One region of the Luteibacter sp. UNCMF366Tsu5.1 genome, then DNA from elsewhere that is predicted to be linked to it. Evidence: riboswitches for the same ligand, from Rfam matches in the RefSeq annotation. Region 1 holds a riboswitch; the other holds the start of a gene.
The links. Region 1 has a riboswitch for cobalamin ahead of BT115_RS14240 (TonB-dependent receptor domain-containing protein). Riboswitches for the same ligand answer to the same signal wherever they lie in the genome.
Positions count from the first base shown of each region.

Region 2: another riboswitch for cobalamin. It lies ahead of BT115_RS17600 (ribonucleoside-diphosphate reductase subunit alpha); the one in region 1 lies ahead of BT115_RS14240 (TonB-dependent receptor domain-containing protein).

Region 1 is NZ_FPIS01000003.1:97,294-104,683, reverse strand. Features, by position in the region: gene BT115_RS14255 (SIS domain-containing protein) at 1-65, shown strand, start outside; gene nagA (N-acetylglucosamine-6-phosphate deacetylase) at 88-1,233, shown strand; gene BT115_RS14245 (TonB-dependent receptor) at 1,552-4,575, opposite strand; cobalamin riboswitch at 4,824-5,062, shown strand; gene BT115_RS14240 (TonB-dependent receptor domain-containing protein) at 5,198-7,078, shown strand; gene BT115_RS14235 (efflux RND transporter permease subunit) at 7,195-7,390, shown strand, end outside.
Region 2 is NZ_FPIS01000004.1:288,642-296,031, forward strand. Features, by position in the region: gene BT115_RS17585 (alpha-L-rhamnosidase) at 1-1,341, opposite strand, end outside; gene BT115_RS17590 (SDR family oxidoreductase) at 1,454-2,362, shown strand; gene BT115_RS17595 (response regulator) at 2,381-4,309, opposite strand; cobalamin riboswitch at 4,471-4,682, shown strand; gene BT115_RS17600 (ribonucleoside-diphosphate reductase subunit alpha) at 4,841-7,348, shown strand.

The DNA.
Region 1 (7,390 bases):
CATTGAAGCGCGGCTTCAATCCCGACGTTCCGCCGCACCTGAACAAGGTGACGGAAACGGTGTGACGCCGCATTCCAAGGACATTCCATGACCATCGCCCTCGTCAACGGCCGCGTACTTACCGACAACGGATTCCAGGGCGGCTTTGCCGTCCTGGTCGATGGCGGCACGATCACCGGCCTCGCCCTGCCTTCCGATCCGCGTGTACGCGCTGCCGAGCGCCACGACCTCGGTGGGCAAACGTTGCTCCCGGGCTTCATCGATTGCCAGGTCAACGGCGGTGGCGGCGTGTTGTTCAACGACGCGCCCACCGTGGACGCGATCCGTACCATCGGCGAAGCCCATGCGCGCTTCGGCACCACGGGGTTCCTGCCTACGCTCATCAGCGACGACCCCGACGTGATGGCGAAAGCCATCGATGCCGTGAACGCGGCGGTGGAGCAGGGCGTGCCGGGCGTGCTCGGCATTCATCTCGAAGGTCCATTCATCGCACCGGAGCGCAAGGGCGTGCACGATGCGGCCAAGTTCCGCGTCGCGGGTGCGGACGACGTCGCCATGATCGCGCGCCGCCACGGCGGCGTGACCTTGCTCACGCTGGCTCCGGAACGCGCTTCGGACGACGTCCTCGCGCAGCTCGTCGCCAACGGCGTGATCGTGGCGGCCGGACATACCGCCGCCGATTACGACACCGCGCGCCATGCGCTCGGCAGCGGCGTTCGTGGGTTCACTCATCTGTTCAACGCCATGACGCCCTTCACCAGCCGCGAACCCGGCGTGGTCGGTGCGGCGCTCGAAGACGCGGCGAGTTGGTGCGGTCTGATCGTGGATGGTCACCACGTGCATCCCGCCTCACTGCGTGTGGCGATCGCGGCGAAGGCACGTGAGAAGATGATGCTGGTCACCGACGCCATGCCGCCGGTTGGCTCGGACAATCCGAACTTCGTGTTGAAGGGCGAGACGATCACGGTACGCGATGGCGTCTGCCAGACGGCTGACGGTACGCTCGCCGGTTCGGCGCTCGACATGGCGACCGCCGTGCGCAACACGGTGCAGATGGTCGGCGTGCCGTATGACGAAGCCGCTCGCATGGCTTCTACCTACCCCGCTGCGTTCCTCGGCCTGGGCAGCACTCACGGCCACGTCGCCGCCGGCTACCGCGCCGACTTCGTGGTGATGGACGACGCCTTCGAGGTCACCGAAACCTGGATCGGCGGCACGAAGGTCTTCGGCTAAGCCACGAAAGCAGCTCAGGCATCCAAGCCAGCTAGGAAAGGAAGTTGTAGGAGCCGCCATGGCGGCGAGGGGAATCTGCCTTGCCGCTTCATCGTGCCATAGGCTTCTCGCCGCTATAGCGGCTCCCACACGCTACTCATCCCGGCGTCTGCGCTTTATCGCCGCAAAAAAAAGCCGGCGCTCCGCGCCGGCCATGATAGGGAGATCGTCGGTGGGAGCCAGCCTGCTGGCGATGGCAACTTGCCTCGCTGCCGCACCGCTTCGTTGGCTTATCGCCAACAGGGTGGCTCCCACCTGTGCTGTTTTGTGTCCTTCGTCTTAGAGCGAGAAGTCGTAACGCACGCCAAGCCGCAGGTAGCGCGGGTTCTGGAACGCGATCGGGCGGCGGTAGTCGTCGCTGACCACCGGCACACCGTTCTGCACCGTACCGGTCTCGCCCACGTCGATCTGACCGACGGGACGCTGGCTGCCGACGACGTTGAACACCGTGGCAGAGAACGCCAGTGGCTGGTTCTGGCCTGCCCACATCGGGCGGTACTCGGCGTTGAGATCGAGGTTCCAGGTGTACGGCAAGCGGCCCTTCGACCCGCGCGGCGACGGTTGGAAGCCGCACTCGAAATACGAGGCGCCGTACTGGATCGCATCGACCGGATCGAGGCCGATGCAGTTCTTCGGACGACCCGTCGCGACGGCCAGGTTGCCGCCGAACAACCATTCCTGCGTGGCCTGCCAGTAACCGTACGCCTTCAACTGGTGCGTGCGGTCGTTCGGCAGCGGGCCGTTTGCGTACTGCATGATTTCCGGCGCGTCCCAGTCCTGCGTCACCGACGGATCGAGCTGGCCGATGTCCGACTTCAACTGGCCTTCCGAGTTGCCGTAGCTGCGCGAGAAGGTGTAGTCGATGCGGCCGTACCAATCATCCGCGAAGTGGTGTTCCAGGTAGAGGTCGAGCGAGTAATAGCTGCGCTTCAGATCCGGGAACGGCACATTGCCCGGCGGCGGGGAAGTGAAGTCGTCCTTGGTCAGCTTGAACGGCACGTACTGGCCGCCGCCTACGTCCACGAGGAAGGTGTTCGACTTGCCCGGGTTGAACAGATAGCAGCCGGGCAGCGACGCGTTGCTGATGTCGATGCCGTTGCGCGCGGCATACGACTCGAACGGGCGCGAATCGCAGAAGTCGTCGATCGAGCTCTTCAGCTTGCGGTATGTGGCCTTGGCGCCGAAGCTCCAGTTCTCGTTGATGGCCTTGTCGAAACCGAGGATGTATTCGTCCTGGTAATACGCGTCGATACCCTTCGCGGCCACGGTCTTCGGGTCGGGCGTGGTGCCGTCCTCGCCGTTGAGGTACGCGCGGCTGCCCAACGGGGTCAGGCCGGTCGGCTCGCCGTTGGCAGCCACGCCGCTATAGGTGTAGTACTCGCTGTAGTACGTGGATGCCGATGCGCCGCGGATCGCGACGTTGGACGGAATGGCGAGGTGATAGCGGCCGGCGTTCGCGTAGATCTTGAAGGTGGAATCGCCGAACACGTCCCAGGTCGCGCCGAGGCGAGGCGCAAGCTGATGACGCTGCTTCACATAGGTCTCGCCGTCGCCATTCAAGTTCTTGAACTGCTCGTTGCGCAGGCCGAGGTATACCATCCAGCGATCGGTGACCTGCCAGTGGTCTTCGATGTACTGCGCTTCCTGTTCGGTCTTCACGCTTGCACCGGTCTCGAAGAGACGCTTTTCCGCGACGTACGTGGTGCCGGGCGGCGGCACGATGTCGGGACGGCCCGTGACCGTGCCCGCGTTGCGATAGACCCAGCGGTAGCCGCCTTCGTAGATGTTGCCGGAGGTCGATTCGAGCGTCTGGTTGTCCACACCGACGCGCAGATCGTGATCGCCCGCGCGGTATTCCACGTCGAGACGCCAGCCGTGCGTCTTGTCCTTGGCACCGGCATTCAGCACCGTGCCGTTGACGAGGCCGCAGCCCGTAATCGGATTGGCGATGCCGCGACGGTTGTCGGTGATCCACGGGCAGTTCGACGAACCGGCGTAGCCAAGATCGCGCTCGTGCTTCGTGGTGGTGTGACCGTACAGCGCGTTGATGGTCAGGTCGTCGGTGATGTAGCCCGTGTACTTGCCGATGTAGACGTCACCGCCCGGTGCCGAGCCCGCGCCCGCATCGAAGTTCTTGAGGTTGTCGGTGCCGAGATACGCACCGCGGCTTCGCGTGTCGTAGTCGTACGCGTAGACGCTGCGTTCGGTGTTGGTCTTGTCGCCGATGCCGGTGACTTCGAGCAGATGGTTGTCGGTGATGTTCCAGTCGATCTTGCCCATCCACTTCGTGGCCTTCTGCGTCTGGTTCGTACGCTGCGGGGCCAGAATGCTGCTGGTGGACTTGGTATCGGTGCGGGTGAAATCGCCCGCAGCGAACAGGAACAGCTTGTCCTTGATCAGCGGACCGCTGATGTAGGCGGTGTACTGGGTGTCGCTGCGCTCGTTGTCGCCGCGGTTCTGGTACAGCTGGCCGTTGGTGCGATAGATATTGCGTGGCGACTGGCGTGCGCCGTTCGGCTGGATGTACATGCCGACGCCACCTTTCCAGGTGTTGCCGCCGCGCTTGGTCACGATGTTGATCACGCCGCCCGTCGAGCGACCGTATTCCGCACCGTAACCACCGGTGAAGATCTGTTGCTGGTCGATCGCGTCGTAGGGCAGGCTGGTGAAGCCCAGGCCGGTGAGCGCGTTGGTCACCGCATAGCCGTTGATGTAGTACTGGTTCTCGGACGCCGACGAACCGCCGAACGAGGCGACGTTACCGTAGCGGCTGTCGCCGGAAATGACGCCCGGCGCGAGCAACGCGGCCGCTGTCACGTCGCGCGCGAGAGGCAGCTTCTGCAGCTGTTCCGAGGTGAGCACGGTGCGCGAGTCGACCTGGGACACGTCGATCGCGGGGAGGACGTTGCCGGTGACCTGCACGCCTTCCAGGTTCTGCGCGGAAGTCGCTGAAGCGGTCGCTGCGCCGCCGAAGGACACGTCCACGCCGCCGCCGAGGTTCACCTGCACGTTGTCGCGGCTTTCCGCGACCTGACCGCCGCGCTGGACCGATACCTTGTAGCGGCCGACCGGCAGCGAGCTGGCGCGGTAGCGCCCATCGGCGTCTACGCCGACGTCGCGGGTCAGACCCGTATCCAGGTTTTCGAGATGGACGACGGCGCCGTCCGGCTGCGCGACGCGGCCGAACACGACACCGGAAGCATTGGACTGGGCGAGCACGGCGCCACTGGCGAAGCAGAAGGCGAGGGCGGTGCACAAGGCGGTGCGCCGCATGGCGCCATTGCGAACGTTGAAGGCCTGCATGTGTATGTCTCCCCGAGGAAAGCAAGAAAGCCGGCTGCGAAGATGCGAGCCGAACTCCGGCGGTGTTGCCGTCTCATCGCCCCGCTCCACCGGTCTCCCCGGACGCGGTTTCGTGGGCCATGCCTCCCGTTGCGCCATACCGCGCGCCCGACAGCAATTCCTTTCGCTTGTAATCGAATTATTTTGCGATGGTCAACCCTGTGTTAAGCAAAAATTAAATTTGTCGTGACAAACAAGCACTTGCCGGCTACTATCCGCGCCGTTCGGGTGTCCGCGCCGACGGTGGTTGGCGCGGATTAAACGGGAAGCCGGTGCGTTCTTTCGTAGGACAAGGCCGGCACTGCCCCCGCAACGGTATGCGTCCAGGCGGGCTTTGCCCGTTCGCGGACTCGGTAAGACGCCACTGCGCGAGCGGGAAGGCACCGGGTCCGGCCATCGTCGATGGCTGACGCGAGTCCGGAGACCGGCCCGATGTCGACCCGCCACCCCGGCGGGCGTCCCTGTTTCGATCGATTCGCGGAGGGCGGATCCGGACAGCCGCCGGGTTCCCTCCCGTTTGCCGTTCGTCGCACGTCCTCCGATTGCCTGCATGAGCCGCCTTGCGGCGAAAGGAAGACGTTCCATGAAGAAGACCCTGCTCGCGGCGGCGCTTTTGTCCACGATGACGATGGCCCATGCCGCCGACGCGCCCGACCGGCTCGATCCGGTGGTGGTGACCGCCAACCGTGCACCCACGCCGCTGGACGAGGTGCTGGCACCGGTCACCCTCATCACCCGCGAGGACATCGAGCGGCTGCAGCCGGTGAGCGTGCAGGATCTTCTCGTTGGCCTGCCCGGCGTGGCGATCGCGAACACCGGCGGCATCGGCCAGCAGACCTCGTTGTTCATGCGCGGCACCAATTCGTCGCACACGCTGGTGCTGGTGGACGGCGTGCGCGTCGGCACGGTGGGTGCCGGTCTGCCAGCCTATGAGCAGCTCCCCGTAGAGCAGATCGACCACATCGAGATCGTGCGCGGCCCGCGTTCGACGCTGTATGGATCGGACGCCATTGGCGGCGTCATCCAGATCTTCACCCGCCACGGCCAGGCCGGTGAGGCGCCGACCCCGACGCTATCCGTCACGGGCGGTAGCCACGGCTATACCGCGGGGCAGGCCGGCATTTCCGGTGGCGGCCAGCACGGCTGGTACAACGCCAGCCTTGGCGGGCAATACACGGCCGGTATCAACGCTTGCCGCGTCGGCGCCGCGGAGGCCATGGCGGGCTGCTTCACCGACGAGCCGGATCACGATGCCTCGCGCATGTACAACGGCGCCTTGTCGGGCGGTTATCGCTGGGACGATGGCACCGAGCTCACCGGTAGCTGGCTGCGCAGCAAGGGCGACATCGAGTACGACGGCGACTTCCAGAACTTCACACGCCGCTCCCAGCAGGTGGCGGGTGGGAAGCTGGCTTTCGACGTGATGCCGGCGTGGCGCATGTCGCTCGCGCTCGGCCAGAACCAGGACCGCGCCGACAATTACCTCAATGGCGCAGACAAGACGCTCGACTTCGTGAACTACGGCGTGGACAAGGCGCGGGTGGGCTATCTCTACTCCAAGCGCAACCAGGCGTCCTGGCAGAACGACGTGACCCTCGCCGCAGGCCAGACCCTGACGGCCGGTGTCGACTACCAGCAGGAAAAGTTGAAGAGCGATACCGACTACCTGGCCGACTCGCGCAACAACACAGGCATCTTCGCCCTGTACCAGGGTCTGTTTGGCGCCCACGAACTCCAGCTTTCGGTCCGTCACGACCACAACACCCAGTTCGGCAACCACACCACCGGTTCGGCGGCCTATGGCTTCCGCTTCGACAACGGCATGAAGCTCACGGCGTCCTACGGCACCGCCTTCCACGCGCCGACCTTCAACGACGAGTTCTATCCGTACGGCGCGCCCGTCAATCTGAATCCGGAAACCTCGCGTACCGCCGAGATCGGGCTGTCTGCGCGTCCCGGGATCTGGAACTGGGCGGTGAACGCCTACCAGACCACCGTAAACGACCTCATCGGCTTCGATGCCAACTTCCTGCCGATCAACGTGAGCAAGGCACGCATCCGTGGCATCGAGGGGCAGGTGGGCGCGGACGTCGATGGCTGGCACGTGCGCGGCTACGTCACGCTCCAGCAGCCGAAGAACCGCGACGGCGGAAGCCAGGACGGCAACCTGCTCGCGCGTCGCCCGGAACGCACCGCCCGCGTGGACCTGGACAAGGACCTGGGCGCATTCACGCTGGGCGGCTCGCTCAACGCGGCCGGCCACAGCTTCGACGACGCCGCCAACACGCGCCGGCTGGGCGGTTACGCCACCGCCGACCTCCGCGCGACATGGCACGTCGATGCCGACTGGAGCGTGCAGGGCCGCGTCGCCAACCTCGCCGACAAGCGCTACGAGACGGCGGCCTATTACAACCAGCTGGGTCGCACCTACTATCTGACCCTGCGCTACGCCCCCGCACACTGAAACCGGGAACCCCTGTCTTCCGGCAGGGGCCCCACTAAAGGCACACGCGACGAAACGCGCGGGACGTCATAAAGTCCGCGGGCGCGGGGTACCTTCCCGCGAACACAGGACGTGCCGTGAATTTTTTTGCTCCCTTCATCCGCCGGCCCATCGGTACCTCGCTGCTTGCCGCGGGGCTGACCCTGGCCGGTGCCATCGCCTATATGTTGCTGGGCGTTGCCGCGTTGCCTTCGATCGAGGTGCCGGCGGTGTTTGTCCAGACGCAGATGCCTGGCGCCAGCGCGCAGACGATGGCGTCCACCGTGATCGCGC
Region 2 (7,390 bases), on a different contig from region 1:
CGTATGCACCACTTGCGCGGTCACTGCATCGAGGCGGGGCTTGCCTCCCGGCCACCCATCCACCTGCACGTAGCGAAAGCCCTTGTACGAGAAGCGCGGATGCCAGCGAATGCGCTCCCCCGCGAGGGTCATTCGATCGGTTTGGAAGCCGTTCTTGAAGTAATGGTGTTCATCGCGCGCATCGACCGTACCGTCGGCAAGCAGCTTTTCGCCATAGCGTGCAACGACGGTCGCTCCCGACGGCCCACTCACGTCGAACGTGGCCCAGCCGGCGATCACGCGTGGGAAGGCGAACACATAGGTGCCCGGTACGGGCTCGGTCACTTCCGTGGCCGCGAGCGTATCGATAACGCGGATTGGCTGTTCCGTCTGCGCGACGAGTTTGCCGCGCGGCGCGGGCAGTTCACTGGCCGGTGCCCACGCATCCGGACGCACAAAGCGTGCGTCGTAGATTTCGCCACGATAGAGGTCATCGAGTCGCGTCGGCCCGTCGCCCACCTGCCAGCTCGCATCGCTGACCATGTCGGACACACGGCCATCGGCGTAGCGGATGCGCAGCAACGCACGCAGGCGCGGCTTGCCGTGCCACGGTGCACGTTCCCAATGCCAGACGTTCGGATTGGTCAGGCCGTAAAAGCCGCGCCCGAGTTCCGCGTCGAGCACGTGCGAGCCGGGAGACAACGCGATGTCCGTCGCCACGACCTCGACACGTTTGTCGTAGTCGGTGAAACCCGGCGAGAGCACGGCGTCGTTCACCGGGCGCCCATCGATCGCGATGTCCGCGTAGCCGCCCGCGGCGACGTAGAGCGTCGCGCGTTTCACGGGCCCGTCGACCCGGAACGTCTTGCGCAACAGCGGCGCAGGAAGCGTGTCGTCACGCTTGCCGATCCAGCGGGCGTCGTGCCACCCGGCCTCATCGAGCGCAGTATCGAAGTGCGAGGAGACCTCGGCGGTTCCGTCCGAGGTGCGAACGTCGACGCGCCAGTCGTAACGTTCGCCAGGCGACAGGGGTGCCCCGGCGTAGGCGATGTCGAATGGACGCGGGTCGTTCACCTCGCCACTATCCCACACCGTGCTTCCGTTGCGTGACACGACCAGGCGGTAACCGATCTGCACGGTACCCGGCGCATCGCTCCGAACCACCCAGGAAAATCTCGGCTGTTTAACGTCCACATACGTGGGCGATTCGGTGCGCTCCACCCGTGGCGTGGCGAGCGTTATCGCGGCGTTCGCAACAGGGACGAAGGCGAGCCACGCGCAGGCGGCAAAGAAACGCAGGAGCAACGTGACGACCTCGGTGCGAGCCAGATAGCCGAGCATAGCGCGCAAGAACGCCGGCATGACACGCATGAAATCTGACTGTCATGCGTACGGGGCATGACATCGCGTGGACGGGACATGGACGTTTCGCTGCGTAAACAGGAGAGACCCTTCCCCACGAGAGACCGCCCCCATGGATCACGCCGCCAACCACGATCCGTACGCCATGCAAGATCCCCGCACGCAGTATCCGCAACCGGACTTCTCCAAGCAGCCGCAGCCGGCACCCGGCCTGGCGAAGGAGATGGTGCCAAGGCCAGATCACGGCGAGACCAGCTATCACGGCAACGGCCGCCTGCATGGCCGCAAGGCGCTGGTCACCGGCGGGGACTCCGGCATCGGACGTGCTGCCGCGATCGCGTTCGCGCGCGAAGGTGCCGACGTGGTCATCAACTATCTGCCCTCGGAGCAGAAGGACGCCGACGAAGTCATCGCGCTCCTCCGCGCCGAAGGCAGCAAGATCGTCGGCATACCGGGCGATCTCCAGGACGAGGCGTTCTGCAACGAGCTGGTCGCCAAGACCGTGAAGGAATTGGGCGGCCTCGACATCCTCGCCAATGTCGCGGGACGCCAGCAGTACTCGAAGTCGATCGACGAACTGGACAGCGAATCGTTCCAGGCCACGTTCCGTACCAACGTCTTCGCGTTGTTCTGGCTGACCAAGGCCGCCATGCCGCACATGCCGCCGGGCGCCGCCATCGTCAACACGGCGTCGATCCAGGCCTATCAGCCGTCGGACATCCTGCTCGACTATGCGCCGACCAAGGCGGCTATCGTCGCCTTCACCAAGGCGTTGGCGAAGCAGGCCGCCGACAAGGGCATTCGTGTGAACGCCGTGGCACCGGGTCCGGTATGGACACCACTGCAGCCGAGCGGCGGCCAGCCGCAGGAGAAGGTGGTGGAGTTCGGCAAGAACGTACCGCTCGGCCGGCCGGGCCAGCCGGTGGAGTGCGCACCGCTATACGTGCTGCTGGCGAGCCAGGAAGCGAGCTTCATCACCGGTGAAACCTACGGCGTCACCGGCGGCAACATGCTTCCCTGACCCGCACCAGACGAAGGGCTAGGTGACCCGCGTAATCCGCCCGATCGCATCCATCAGGTCGGCGACACCGTAGGGCTTCACCAGGATCGCGGTGCGTTCGTCGCGCTGTATGCCATTGGCGGTGTGATCGCCGGTGGCATACAGCACGGGAAGCTCGGGCTGTTGCTCCCGCAACCGCTCCGCGACTTCCACGCCGTTCATGCCTGGCAAGCCGACGTCGGCCAGTAGCACGTCGATCGGCTGCGCGTTGTACACACGCAGCGCTTCATGGCCGTCGCCAGCTTCGAAGGCCATGTGTCCGCGGCTTTCCAGCATTTCGCAGATCGACATGCGGATCAGCGCATCGTCTTCGACCACCAGCACTCGCATCGGCGGCGGCACCGGCGTCGCGGTAGCCGACGCCATCGGCAGCGCATCCTGCGTACGCCGCAGGCGCGTCGCCAGCACGTTGCGCACGCGTCGCGCGAGTTGGTCGCGGGTGTAAGGCTTGCTCAGCAGCTCCACGCCCTCATCGAGGCGGCCGCCATGCACGATGGCGTTTTCCGTGTAGCCCGAGGTAAACAGCACGCCGATGCCCGGCTGCCGTTCGGCGGCCTTGCGCGCCAGCTCGGGGCTGCGCAGTGAGCCGGGCATCACCACGTCGGTGAACAGCAGGTCGATCGCGATGCCGCTCTCGATGATCGACAATGCACTTTCCGCATCACGTGCCTTGAGCACGCGGTAGCCGAGGTCGCCCAGCATGGCGACGACGGTCTCGCGCACGGCGTCGTCGTCCTCCACCACCAGGATGGTCTCGTCGCCACCGCGCACGCCTTCCTCCTCAATGTCGACCACCCGGTCCTCGCTCTGCGTCGAGCGCGGCAGGTAGATCTTCACCGTCGTGCCATGACCCGGCTCGCTGTAGATCTTCACGTGGCCACCGGACTGCTTCACGAAACCATAGACCATCGACAGGCCAAGGCCCGTGCCACGGCCTTCCGGCTTGGTCGTGAAGAACGGCTCAAATACCTGGTCGATGATCTCGGCGGGAATGCCGGTGCCGGTATCGGTGACCGCGATCATGACGTACTGGCCCGGACGCAGGTCGCCGTGTGCCGCGGCGTAGGTAGCGTCGAGCAACGCATTGCCGGCCTCGATGGTCAGCTTGCCGCGCCCTTCCATCGCGTCGCGTGCATTGAGCGCGAGATTGAGCAGCGCGTTCTCGACGTTGCCCGGATCGACCAGCGTGTTCCACAGGCCGCCGGCCACCACGGTCTCCACCTCGATCGCCTCGCCCAGCGCGCGGCGGAGGAGTTCGTCCATGTCGCGGACGAAGCGGCCGATGTTCACCACCTTCGGAGCCAGCGGCTGGCGCCGGCCGAAAGCAAGCAACTGAGCGGCGAGCTTGGTGCCACGGGTGACGCCGGCCATGGCGTTCGCCACGCGGCGTTCCGCGCGAGCGTTGCCAGCTACGTCGGCGCTCAGCAGCTGCAGGTTGCCGCTGATCACCTGGAGCAGGTTATTGAAATCGTGCGCCACGCCACCGGTCAGCTTGCCGATCGCGTCCATCTTCTGCGCCTGGCGCAGCTGGTCCTGGGTCAGACCGAGCGCAAAGTCCACGGGCTCGCCGTCGCTCCGGGTCGGCAGCAGCGACACCATCAGCACCGGCTCGGCGTCCGCACCGCCGCGCCACGGCTCCACGGACAGGCGCCAGGGCGTGCCATCGGCCGAGGCGACCTCCAACGTGGCGAGGCCCTCATCTACGGACCGCGAAAAGGCATCGACGATCCGTTTCCGGGTCTCGTCACCCCATACGGCGAGGAAATCGTCCGAGGGCAACCGAGCGGCCGCCCACGCATTCGCGTACAGGAGCTCCCCGGCGGTGGAAAGGGCGACGATGCCGTAGGGAACGGCATCGAACGACCGGGAGATCAGTGCATGATCCTGCAGCGCAAAGGAAGATGGCATCGAGCCTGGCGGGTGCGTGAGGGAGGAAAGACGGGAGTTTATCGTTGCTCGCAAGATCCGATTGTGTAGACGATCTTCACATCCTCTTCGCGCTCGATTACGAATCCGATCAGATACCTGCGCCAGACCCAACATCTTGTGTTGACCCTTCGACCGGCCGGCTATATCGTGTGCTTGCTGGTGTCCGGAGAGGCGCGACTGCCCGTCGGACTTAATAGGGAATCCGGTGCGAATCCGGAACTGCCCCGCAGCGGTAAGTGGAAACGACCCCGTCTGAATGCACTGGTCCTCAGCGACTGGGAAGCGATGGGTAGGCGGGCCTCAGTGCCCTCGTCCACGAGTCCGAAGACCTGCCAGCGGTCGGTGCCTCATCGGTGCCGATTGTGGTGACGGCTTCCGCGGGGAAGCGCGTCGCGGACCGGAGCCGCCCTGGGCGGGCTCCGTCCCGGCTTTTTTTCCCGTTGGCCTGAACCGCTTCGAGCCCCGTCCGAGGGAACGGGAGTTTGAACCTGGCCCTGGGGCACGCCACACATGACCACGATGGATTCCGCCGCGCACGAGCGCACCGAGACGGCCGACGCCGTCACCACCACCCCGCCCGCGACCGGCAACGCGCCCGCCGCTGGCTATCGCAACGAGCCGCCACCGGCCTTTGCCCTGACCCCGCCGCACAACCCCGGCCAGATGCGCGTGACGAAGCGCAACGGCGGCCAGGAAGTCGTCGACGTGAACAAGATCGTGCGCGCGGTCACCCGCAGCGCCGACGGCCTTTACGCCGTGGACCCGATGCGCGTCGCGCTGAAGACGATCGGCGGCCTCTATGACGGCGCCACCACGCAGGAACTCGACCAGTTGTCGATCCGCACGGCCGCCGCGCTGACTGCCGAGGAGCCGGAATACGGCCAGCTCGCCGCGCGCCTGCTCGCCGCCTTCATCGACAAGGAAGTGTCCGGGCAGGACATCCAGTCGTTCTCGCAGTCGATCTCCACCGGCTTCGAGCTGGGCATTCTCAACGAGCGCCTCCGTGACTTCGTGCAAGTGAACGCGCGCAAGCTCAACGATGCCGTGGACACCAGCGCCTCGCGACGCTTCGAATACTTCGGCCTGCGCACGGTTTACGACCGCTACCTGCTGCGTCATCCGACGAAGCGCTTCGTCATCGAGACGCCGCAATATTTCTTCATGCGCATCGCCTGCGCGCTCGGCGGCAACGACGTGGCCGAGACGCTGGAGCTGTACCGCATGCTCTCGTCGCTGGAGTACCTCGCCAGCTCGCCGACCCTGTTCAACGCCGGCACCGCGCACGAGCAGCTATCGTCGTGCTTTCTGCTGGATTCGCCGCAGGACGCGCTCGAGTCGATCTACGCCAAGTACGGTGACGTGGCTCAGTTGTCGAAGTTCGCCGGCGGCATCGGCCTGGCCTATTCGCGCATCCGCTCGCGCGGTTCGCTGATCCGCGGTACCAACGGCCACTCGAACGGCCTTGTGCCGTGGCTGAAGACGCTGGACGCCTCCGTTGCCGCCGTGAACCAGGGCGGCAAGCGCAAGGGCGCGGCCTGCGTGTATCTGGAATCGTGGCACGCGGACATCGAGGAATTCCTCGAATTGCGCGAGAACACCGGCGACGACGCACGCCGCACACACAACCTCAACCTCGCCAACTGGGTGCCCGATCTGTTCATGCGCCGGGTCGAAGCCGACGGCGACTGGTCGTTGTTCGACCCGAAGATCGTGCCGCACTTCGTCGACACATGGGGCGCCGCGTTCGACGCCGCCTATGAAAAAGCCGAGGCCGACGGCCTGGCCGCGAAGACGATCAAGGCCCGCGAGCTGTACGCACGCATGCTGCGTTCGCTGGCACAGACCGGCAACGGCTGGATGACCTTCAAGGACCGCTCGAACGCCACCAGCAACCAGACGGCGCGCCCCGAGAACGTCATCCACCTGTCGAACCTGTGCACGGAAATCCTCGAGGTCACCAACGCGAACGAGACGGCCGTCTGCAATCTCGGCTCGATCAACCTCGCACGTCATGTCGTCGATGGTGCGTTCGATTTCGACAAGCTGGCCACCACGGTACGCACGGCCGTGCGCCAGTTGAACCGCGTCATCGATCTCAACTTCTATCCGATCGCCACGGCCCGTACGGCCAACATGAAATGGCGCCCGGTGGGCCTCGGCGTGATGGGCTTGCAGGACGTCTTCTTCAAGCTGCGTCTCCCGTTCGACTCCGACGCAGCACGCGAGATATCCACGCGCATCGCAGAAGAGATCTATTTCCACGCCCTGTCGATGTCCAACGAGATCGCCGAGCGCGACGGCGCGCATCCGGGCTTTGCGGAAACGCGTGCCGCCAATGGCGAGCTGCAGTTCGACTACTGGCCCGCGGCCACGCCGACCGGGCGCGATGCACGCTGGGCCGCGTTGCGCGAGAAGATCAAGGCCACCGGCCTGCGCAACTCCCTGCTGATCGCGATCGCACCGACGGCAACCATCGCCTCCATCGCCGGTTGCTACGAGTGCATCGAGCCGCAAGTGTCGAACCTCTTCAAACGCGAGACGCTGTCCGGCGATTTCCTCGTCGTGAATCGCTACCTCGTCGAGGAGCTGAAGACCCTCGGACTGTGGACCGCCGAAGTGCGCGATCAGATCAAGCTCGCCGAGGGTTCGGTGCAGGGCATCGCCGCCATTCCGGCCGAACTGCGTGCGATCTACCGCACCACCTGGGAGCTGCCGCAGAAGGCGCTGATCGATCTCGCCGCTGCGCGCGGTGCCTACATCGACCAGAGCCAGTCGTTGAACCTGTTCATGGAGAACCCGAACATCGGACAGCTTTCGTCGATGTACATGTACGCCTGGAAGGCCGGCATCAAGACGACTTATTACCTGCGCTCGCGCCCGGCCACCCGCATTGCGAAGACCACGGTCAGCGCGGCTGCGGCCGCACCGGCCACCCCTGTCGTGGACGCGCAGGAACAGGCGACGGCTGCCGTGTTCTGCTCGCTCGAAAACCCCGAATACTGCGAAGCCTGCCAGTAACCGGCCCGCGGAGCGGCACCTGCCGCTCCGCACCCCTTCTCG